DNA from 4 places in the Streptomyces sp. NPDC000594 genome. Region 1 is predicted to be linked to each of the others. Evidence: riboswitches for the same ligand, from Rfam matches in the RefSeq annotation. Region 1 holds a riboswitch; each other region holds the start of a gene.
The links. A riboswitch is a leader RNA that binds a small molecule or an ion and turns the genes downstream of it on or off. The one in region 1 is predicted to bind cobalamin.
Positions count from the first base shown of each region.

Region 2: linked by a shared signal. The riboswitch ahead of ABT354_RS23075 (DUF4430 domain-containing protein) and the one ahead of metE (5-methyltetrahydropteroyltriglutamate--homocysteine S-methyltransferase) in region 1 are both predicted to bind cobalamin.
Region 3: linked by a shared signal. The riboswitch ahead of ABT354_RS22300 (ABC transporter substrate-binding protein) and the one ahead of metE (5-methyltetrahydropteroyltriglutamate--homocysteine S-methyltransferase) in region 1 are both predicted to bind cobalamin.
Region 4: linked by a shared signal. The riboswitch ahead of ABT354_RS00930 (prenyltransferase/squalene oxidase repeat-containing protein) and the one ahead of metE (5-methyltetrahydropteroyltriglutamate--homocysteine S-methyltransferase) in region 1 are both predicted to bind cobalamin.

Region 1 is NZ_JBEPCY010000011.1:92,850-95,039, reverse strand. It holds gene ABT354_RS17755 (GNAT family N-acetyltransferase) at 1-341, opposite strand, end outside; cobalamin riboswitch at 439-660, shown strand; gene metE (5-methyltetrahydropteroyltriglutamate--homocysteine S-methyltransferase) at 819-2,190, shown strand, end outside.
Region 2 is NZ_JBEPCY010000017.1:83,664-85,853, forward strand. It holds gene ABT354_RS23065 (hypothetical protein) at 1-428, shown strand, start outside; gene ABT354_RS23070 (hypothetical protein) at 485-727, opposite strand; gene ABT354_RS23075 (DUF4430 domain-containing protein) at 871-1,359, opposite strand; cobalamin riboswitch at 1,487-1,620, opposite strand; gene ABT354_RS23080 (S8 family peptidase) at 1,719-2,190, opposite strand, start outside.
Region 3 is NZ_JBEPCY010000016.1:84,606-86,795, forward strand. It holds gene ABT354_RS22300 (ABC transporter substrate-binding protein) at 1-796, opposite strand, end outside; cobalamin riboswitch at 1,170-1,350, opposite strand; gene ABT354_RS22305 (winged helix-turn-helix transcriptional regulator) at 1,548-1,898, opposite strand; gene ABT354_RS22310 (NAD(P)-dependent oxidoreductase) at 1,958-2,190, shown strand, end outside.
Region 4 is NZ_JBEPCY010000001.1:291,944-294,133, reverse strand. It holds gene ABT354_RS00930 (prenyltransferase/squalene oxidase repeat-containing protein) at 1-903, opposite strand, end outside; cobalamin riboswitch at 1,029-1,149, opposite strand; cobalamin riboswitch at 1,221-1,318, shown strand; gene ABT354_RS00925 (hypothetical protein) at 1,442-2,190, shown strand, end outside.

The DNA.
Region 1 (2,190 bases):
TGCTCCCGTACGGTGAGTCCGGCCTCCTCGGCGGCGGCGCGCAGGGCGGGGGTGGTCTCGGCGACCCATTCGAAGCTCTCCGGAACGCCGAGTTCCCGCTGGCGGGCCCGGACCCGGGCCACCGCGTCGGCCGTCACCGCGCCGACCGCCACCACGTCAGCCGTCACCGAGCCGGGGCCGGTGAGCGTGGGCCGGGCGTAGTAGGGCCAGCCCGCGCCCTCCCGGACGAAGAGGGTGAGCGGTCCCAGCTCCTCGGCCCGCGCGTTGGAACGGGGCACCGTGTCGTAGTAGTTCTCCAGCTCGACCAGGAGGGCCGCACCGGTTTCATGATCCCATCTCATGGGCCCATCCAAGCAGCACGGTCCCGACCCGGCGGTTCCCCCACAGGACATCATCCGCATTCTGGACATGGCTCCCCGCTGGGGGAAACGGCACCGTAAGCTGACCGGTGCAGCTGGTTCGCCCCGTCCGCCAGACGGGCTGCGTCGTAAGAGGGAACCTGGTGGGAATCCGGGACTGCCCCGCAGCGGTGAGTGGGAACGACCGCCGTCATACGCACTGGGTCCACAGGGATCTGGGAAGCGACGGCCAGTAGGTGTCCGCCGGTCCCCGGTGGATGTGCCCGCGAGTCCGAAGACCTGCCCGTTGCCCGCACGCGGACGATTCCGCGCGCGGATATCCCGGTGACCTCGAGGGCGGGTCGGCGACACCAGACGGAGGACCGTGCCATCGCACACGGGCCCGTCCGGTCCGTCACCCCTTCGCGCTCTCGTCCCGTCCCCGGGATCTCAGGGATTCATCTCGCGAAGGAGATCTCCGTGACACCGAAGTCCGCAGCCGCGGCAGCACAGGCCACCGTGTACGGCTACCCCCGTCAGGGCCCGAACCGGGAGCTGAAGAAGGCAATCGAGGGCTACTGGAAGGGCCGGGTCACCGCCGACGCCCTCCGGGCCACCGCCGCCGAACTGCGCGCCGCCACCTGGCGCGACCTCGCCGGGGCCGGCGTCCACGAGGTGCCCACCGGCGACTTCTCGTACTACGACCATGTGCTGGACACCACCGTCATGGTCGGCGCGATCCCCGAGCGGCACCGGGCGGCCGTCGCCGCCGACGCCCTCGACGGCTACTTCGCGATGGCCCGCGGCACCCAGGACGTGGCGCCGCTGGAGATGACCAAGTGGTTCGACACCAACTACCACTATCTGGTGCCGGAGCTGGGCCCGGACACGGTCTTCACCGCCGACTCCACCCAGCAGGTCGCGGCGGTGACCGAGGCCCTGGCGCTCGGGCTGACCCCGCGGCCGGTGCTGGTCGGCCCGGTCACCTATCTGCTGCTGGCCAAGCCCGCCCCCGGGGTGGCCGCCGACTTCGACCCGCTGACCCTGCTGGACCGTCTGCTGCCGGTGTACGGGGCCGTCCTCGCCGATCTCCGGGCCGCCGGTGCCGCATGGGTCCAGCTGGACGAGCCCGCCCTGGTGCAGGACCGCACCCCGGCGGAGCTGAACGCCGCCGCCCGCGCCTACCGTGATCTCGGCGCCCTCACGGACCGTCCGCGGCTGCTGGTCGCCTCCTACTTCGACCAGCTGGGCGAGGCCCTGCCGGTCCTCGCCAAGGCACCCGTCGAGGGTCTCGCCCTCGACTTCACCGAGGCCGCCGCCGCCAACCTGGAGAAGCTGGCCGCCGTCGGCGGGCTGCCCGGCAAGCGGCTGGTCGCCGGAGTCGTCAACGGCCGCAATATCTGGGTCAACGACCTGGAGAAGTCTCTCGCCACCCTCGGCACCCTGCTGGGGCTCGCGGACCGGGTCGATGTGGCCGCCTCCTGCTCGCTGCTGCATGTCCCGATCGACGCCGCCGCCGAACGCGACATCGACCCGCAGATCCTGCGCTGGCTCGCCTTCGCCCGGCAGAAGACCGCCGAGATCGTCACCCTGGCCAAGGGCCTCGCCCAGGGCACCGACGCCATCCGGGGCGAACTCTCCGCCAACCGGGCCGCGCTCGCCTCCCGCGCGGCCTCCCCGATCACCCGCGACCCGGCCGTCCGGGCCCGTACCGGGGCGATCACCGACGCGGACGGCCGCCGCTCCCAGCCCTACGGCGAGCGGACCGTCGCCCAGCGCACCCGCCTCGGGCTGCCGCAGCTGCCCACCACCACCATCGGCTCCTTCCCGCAGACCGACGAACTGCGCGTTG
Region 2 (2,190 bases), on a different contig from region 1:
GGGGCGGCGACGGGCGCGGCACCACCTGGACCCTCGACCCGGGCGCGGCCAAGCTCGCCTGGGTCGGCACGGACGACACCATCCATGTCAGCGCGGTCCAGCACGCGGTCTCCCCGCTGCGCGTCGCCCGCACCGCCGCGCCGCGCACCTTTGCGCGGAACGGCACCGGCGAGTGGGCCGCCGCCTGGTGGCTCTCCAGGCCGGCGGCGTCCTGGCGGGTGACGCTCACCCACCGCGCGACCGGTGGGACCGTCCGCACCTGGACGGGCGGGAAGACCCTCAGCGCGGTACGGGTCGACTGGGACGGCACCTCCGGCACGGGCACCCCGGTGGCGACCGGCGCCTACACCTGGCGGCTGACCGCCGGCCCGGCGGACGGCTCGGGCCCGGAGACGACGGCCACCGGTGTCGTACGGGTCCGGCCCTGACCACGACCCGCGAGGAACCGGCCCCTTCCCGGACCACCGGGGAAGGGGCCGACCCGCTACTTCAAGCCGTACAGGGTGTACGGCGGATAGGTGTCACATCTGAAGTCGAGGATCAGCCAGATGTTGACCAGATGGGTGCCCGTCGCCACACAGCTCGCGTACGACGGGTGCGTACCCATGGAAACCCAGGCGGTGGCCCCCGAGGGGGCCGGTCGTGGCGCGGCCTGCGCGGCCAGCGCTCCGGCACTCATCAGCGAAACGGCCACGCCGACGGTGGCGAACACCGTACGTAGGGACATGACGAGGGGCCTCCTTCTGCTCACCGGGCACCACCGGCGCCGACGCGCCGGTGGCCGGCCTGAAGCTTCCCGTCAGCCTTCGCCCCGTTCAACAGGACGTGCACATTCCTGTTGAACGGGGCTCCGCGACCCGGAGCCCGGCCTCAGAAGGAGGTCCAGGTGAAGGAGACCCGGTCGCCCGTGTTCAGCTTGAACTGGCAGCCGCCGACCGGGGTGGGGGTGCCGTTGACCGCGATGCTCCAGTAGGCGCTGCCACCGCCGCTGACGTTCTTTATGGTGTCGACGGAGAAGTCGTCGAACGCGGCGTACCAGGTGCCGTCCCAGGTGAAGTGGTGCTTACGGGCCGCGTCGTCCAGGGCGGCGGTCGGCGTGGGCACCTTCGAGAGGTGGGCGCCGTTGTTGGTGCCGTCGCACCGGTGGGTCCCGCCGCTCGCGGTGGTCACCTCGTGGCCCTTGGTCCTGATCTTCCCCTGGAACAGCGCCCCGTTCGGGCCCTGCACGGTGAGCCGGACCGTGACCGGTGCGTTGGTGTTCGGCGTGGCCTGCGCGGTGGGCGCGGCGGCGAGACCGGTGAGGGCGAGGCTCAGGGCGGCCGTGGTGACAGCGGCGCGGCGGGTCGTGCTGAGGAGCATGGAGTGCCTTTCTGACCGGACCGGGTCCGGCGGGGCACGGCCCTGACGGGCGGCCCGCACCGTCCGCCCCGGGGCGGACACGCACGGAGCGCACAGGGCTGTCGCACCGCAGACCGTGGCAGTGGAAGCGTGGGCATGCCATGCGACGGGCATCCCGACTCGCGGCACGCGCCGCACACGGTTGCAGGTCAGCGCCGGAATCCCACCGGCTTCCCCCGTTCGCACAGCCATTCGGTTGTGGCCCGGTGGTGGCCGGGCAGACGCATCGTACGGTCGAATACCCGCCACGCCAAGGGGTGTTGGCCATCGGGCCCCGGCGGGAGCGGCGCGAACCGCTCCCACCGGGGCCGCAGGGGTGCCTACCTGCCGTGGTAGGCGTTGTGGACGGTGATGGTGCTCCGGTTGTCCCGGGTGTCCACGATCTGCGCGCGGAACGAGACCGCCTTGCCCTTGGCCGGGCTGGTGACCGTGATCGCGCCCTGGCTGACCGGCACCTTCTTCCAGGTGGTGCCGTCATGGGAGACGGAGACGGTCAGGGACTTCAAGCCCTTGCCCGCCGCCGGGCCCTCGACGGTGACCGGGACGGTGAGCCGCTTGCCCGCCGGGGTGGTGTTGTCGAGCGCCAGCTTCGGCGAGAAGCGGACCGAGGAGACCGGCAGTTCGGCCACCGTCCCCCGGGCCGGCCGCTCCGACCGGAAGGTCCAGCCGGCGTCGATCCGGCTCGCCACCCGGGACACCTTCTTGTCCCGTACCGCCGAGGCCGTCAGGGTGTACTCGGCCGGCTCCGCACCGACGGTGAAGGTCTCCCCGCGGAGGAAGTCGACCTCGCCG
Region 3 (2,190 bases), on a different contig from region 1:
CCTCGGGCGCGCGCTCGGCGACCTGCTCGAACGACACATCGCCGAAGGCCTTGTCGAGGTCGGCGAAGAGGTTCACCCCGCCGGCCCGCTCGATCATCTCGTTGCCGACGCCCGCGCCGCCCGCGGTGAAGGCGGTCTTGTCGCCGCTGTCGTAGACGAAGACCTTCACCGGGGTGGTACCGGCGAGCCGTTCCCCGACCCGGTCCAGGGTGGTGCGGAGCTTCTTGAGCTGCCGCTCCGCGCGCTCCGGCACGCCGAAGATCTTCGCCACATTCCGGATCTCCCGATCCATCGTGGCCATCGTCACCGGTCCGGACGGGCACTCCTCGATGTTCAGATAGGAGTCGATGCCCGCCTTGGCGAGAGCGGCGCGGCCACGCCCCGACTGTCCGTCGAAGGTGTCCGCGAAACCGCCGTAGGCGAAGTCCGGTTCGGCGGCCAGCAGCCCCTCGAACGAGGGGTACTCCTTCGCCAGGACCTCGATCCCGTCGTAAGCCTCCCGGTACTCGGGGAGGATCCTGTCATCGAGATAGGCGGTGCCCACCATCGACTTCTCCAGCCCCAGGGCCAGCATGACCTCGGTCGCATGCTGGTTCAGCGTCACCGAGCGCCGCGGGGGACGCTGATAGGTCGTCTTCACCCCGCAGTTGGTCAGGGTGACCGGGAACCCCTCGGCGGCGGAGTCCGCCGGCGGGGCGCCGTCCCGGGCGGCCGGGGCCGTACCGCCGCAGCCGGATAAGAAGAAGAGGGCCGCGGCCAGGGCCGACAGCAGGGATATCGGGCGCTTGTCCCTCATGTGCGCGGATCCTCTCGCCACAGGATGGTCCTGAACAGTCCGGAAACAGGTCCGGAAACGGGTCCGGGGACCCGCCGGAAACCGGAGGCTCGTCAGAAGGAGTGCGTCAGCTGCCGGGGAGAGGGTGGACAGCCGTGGGCGGGCCCGCCGCCGGGGAACGGCCGGTGCGCCACCCACCCTGGCGGGGTCACGGCACGGCACAGCACGGACCGGCACACCTCGCTGCGGCACACCACGGACCGGCACGCCTCGCTGCGGCACACCACGGACCGGCACGGCACGGACCGGCACGGCGTCGAATCGGCGGACAGCGTCCTTCCGGGCACCACGACAAGCCCTCCTCTCCGGGGAAATCCGCCCCAGTTCCTTCGAGGAGGCGACCGCGTGAGTCTCCTGGCTCTCGGGTCAGTGCTCGTCCCGGCCTTCCCACCCGCGGGGGGCAGTGGTCTGTTCGGGATCCGCTCGCCGATCACAGTGGCGGGACCGCACCGGATTCACACCGGCTTCCTCGTTCCGCCGTCGCCTTTCCGCAGGACAGCATGGCAGAAAACCAACCACGCCATAAGCCTGCGTCGGGACTCACCGGACGGCCCGGCGACACCCTTCGCCCGGCGGGCGCGGACCGTACCCACTTTTTTGTGGGTACTGGGCAAGGGCACCGCACGGGGCGAGACTTGAGGTGCGCGGCAAGGAGCCGCCGGAGCGGACCGGAGCGGTCGGCACCGATCAGCGATACGGAGGTGTATACGGGTCAGGAGGCCGCACGGGCCTCCGTGAGCCGCTCCAGCCGGAGGTAGCCCCAGTCGGCGAGAGGGGCCAGTGCCTCGGCGAGTTCCCGCCCGTGGCCGGTGAGGGAGTAGACCGTCTTCGGGGGCAGCACATCGTGCACCTCCCGGTGCACCAGACCATCCGTCTCCATCTCCCTGAGCTGCTGGGTCAGCACCTTCTCGCTGATACCCGGCATCCGCCGCCGCAACTCCGCCGGGCGGTGCGGGCCGGCCTCCAGCGCCCACAGAAGCCCGGTCTTCCACTTGCCGTCGATCACCGCGATGGCCGCGGTCACCCCGCAGACCTCGGTGTCCTGTGCCCGACCGCGTGTCATAACCCACCCCAATTCACCGGCTCCCAGCAGCCGTCGGCCTTCCCGAGGAAACGAGAATCATGTCTGCGCACCCCGTACCCTCCGACGTTACCGTGCTCGGCCTGGGGCCGATGGGCCGTGCCCTGGCTGGCGCCTTCCTGGACGCCGGCCTGCGGACCACCGTCTGGAACCGGACACCGGGCCGCGACCGGGAACTGGTCGAACGCGGCGCGCTCAGCGCGCCCACGGCGGCGGAGGCCGTCGCCGCGAGCGGGCTGATCGTCGTCTGCGTGGTGAACTACGACGCGGTGGA
Region 4 (2,190 bases), on a different contig from region 1:
GGTGATCTCGGCGAGCAGCGCGAGCCGGGCGGCGGCCCGGGGGTCGGGCGCGGCGGCCACGCCGTTCGGATAGGCGAACGGGCCTGCGTGGCGGCGCAGATGGGCCGTGAGCCGTTCGAGGACGGGGCCGTATCCACCGGTCGCGGCGAGCGCGAAGGCGGTGTCGGCGGTACGGAGCCGGTCGGGCTCGGTGGTGCCGTCGTGGACCACATGGTCCCGGCCCTGGAGGTTGCCGGTGAGCCAGCTCTCGGCCTTCTTCAACTCGGCGCGGGCGACCGGCGGGTCGGGGACGGGGGTCTCACCGGGTCCGCCGTCGCCGCCCCGGATCTCATCGGGGGTGAAGTCGGGCCGTCCCTTGCCACCGGCGACATCGGTGCCGCCGAAGACCCAGGCGTCGACATCGCCGGGCCTGAGTTCCCGGGTCATGGCGCCGTAGCGGCTGTAGGTCCAGTCGTCGTCGCCCCGGGAGGCGACCCAGTAGGACCAGTAGGCGTCGGGGGTGGGGGTGAGGAGGCAGTCCTCGTCCTGGGGGGTGGGGTACTGGGTGCCGGAGTTCACGGCGGGATGGCCGATACGGCAGAGGAACCCGGCGCCGTCGTGCTGGGTGCCGGTGGTGCGGAAGCCGGTGTCCCGCAGCAGCTCGTAGCCGGTGGTCGGGGTGGTGTCGCAGCCGACGCGGACCGGTCCGCCGAAGACCCCGAAGTCGACGGCGACCCTGGCGCCCCGGGTGGGGGTGCACTCCTCGGCGGCGGTCGCCCCGGGGGGAGCGGACCGGGGCGCGGCGGTGGCGGGCACGGCTCCGGCGGCGGTCGCCAGCAGTGCGGCCATCAGCAGGGAGAGCAGGGTTCGCGCGGGGGCGGTGGCCGCCGCCCGACGGTACGCACGCCGCTGTCCGGTATCCACCCGTGGCCCCCCGTATCGGCCGGGTGGAGACAGGCGTGGCAGCAGGCCACCCGGGCGATGCGCCTCCGGGCGGCCATGATGGACCACGCCGCAGTCCACGACGGCGCTCTTCGTTCCGTTCTCTCTCCGCTCCAGGCAGTCCGGCTCGCCCGCTCGCACGGGCCCACGGTTGCGGGTCAGCGCCGGATTTCGACCGGCTTCCCCTGGTGTGGAGTGTTCTCAACAGCCGGATTGGAACACGGTGTTGAGCGGGGCGTCAAGGCACCCGTCGCCGGGCCTCCCCCGTTCCCGATGCTGGCGGTGATCGCCCAGGTCAGGTAGCGTCCTTCGCTGTCCATGGGGGAATCCGGTGGGAATCCGGGGCTGACGCGCAGCGGTGTGGGACGGCGGGGAGCCGTCCCGAGCCCGAATGCCCATGCGGCAGGCACATCCGTACAGGAAGCCGTACCACGCGTTCCGGACGGCGGACTCCGCGCTCCCCCGTACCGGCACCTGGGCGGGGCGCTGTGGCCGGCGTCCCTCATCCCAGGAGCAGGCCATGTCACGTCCCTCCGTCCGCAGACTCGCCCTGGCCCTTCCGGCGGCCGTCGGCGCGCTCGCGCTGCTGGCGCCGAACGCCACCGCCACCTCCACACCCGCCCAGATCGCCACCTCCACCACCAACGGTGTCGCCTACCTCAAGACCCTTCAGGCGGCGGACGGTTCGTACGCGGGCCCGGGGCTCTCCGGCGAGTGGGCCTTCAGCGCCTTCGCCGCCGCGGGCACCGCCGTCGCCGATGTGGCGCCCGGGGGCGACACCACGAAGAACGCCCGTACCGTCTACCGCAATCTGCTCTCCTCCGCGGGCTGGCCCGCCTCCCCCACCCCGCCGGTCACCGAGTTCGAGCGGGCCACCCTCAACGCGTACGCGGCGGGCATCGACCCGGCCCGGGTGTCGGCCTCGCGCAATCTGATCGCGCACATCTACAGCTACTGGCAGACCGCCGAGACCGGCTACTTCGGCCCCTCGGCCTCGTACAACGGCACGGTCTTCGCCGCGCTGGCGCTCGCCGGGGCGCGGACCCAGACCGGTGCGCAGCGGGTGCCCGCCGCGGTGCTGAACCGCGCGGTGACCCGGATCCGGGCCAATCAGCACAACGACGGCGGGTGGAACTACAGCAAGGCCGAGGGCAATCCGGCCCAGCTGGCGGCCCCCAGTGACATCGATATGACGGGGGCGTCGATGGCGGCGCTCTGCGCGGCGGGGGTGCCGAACACCGACCCGGACGTGGTGGCGGCGCGGACCTT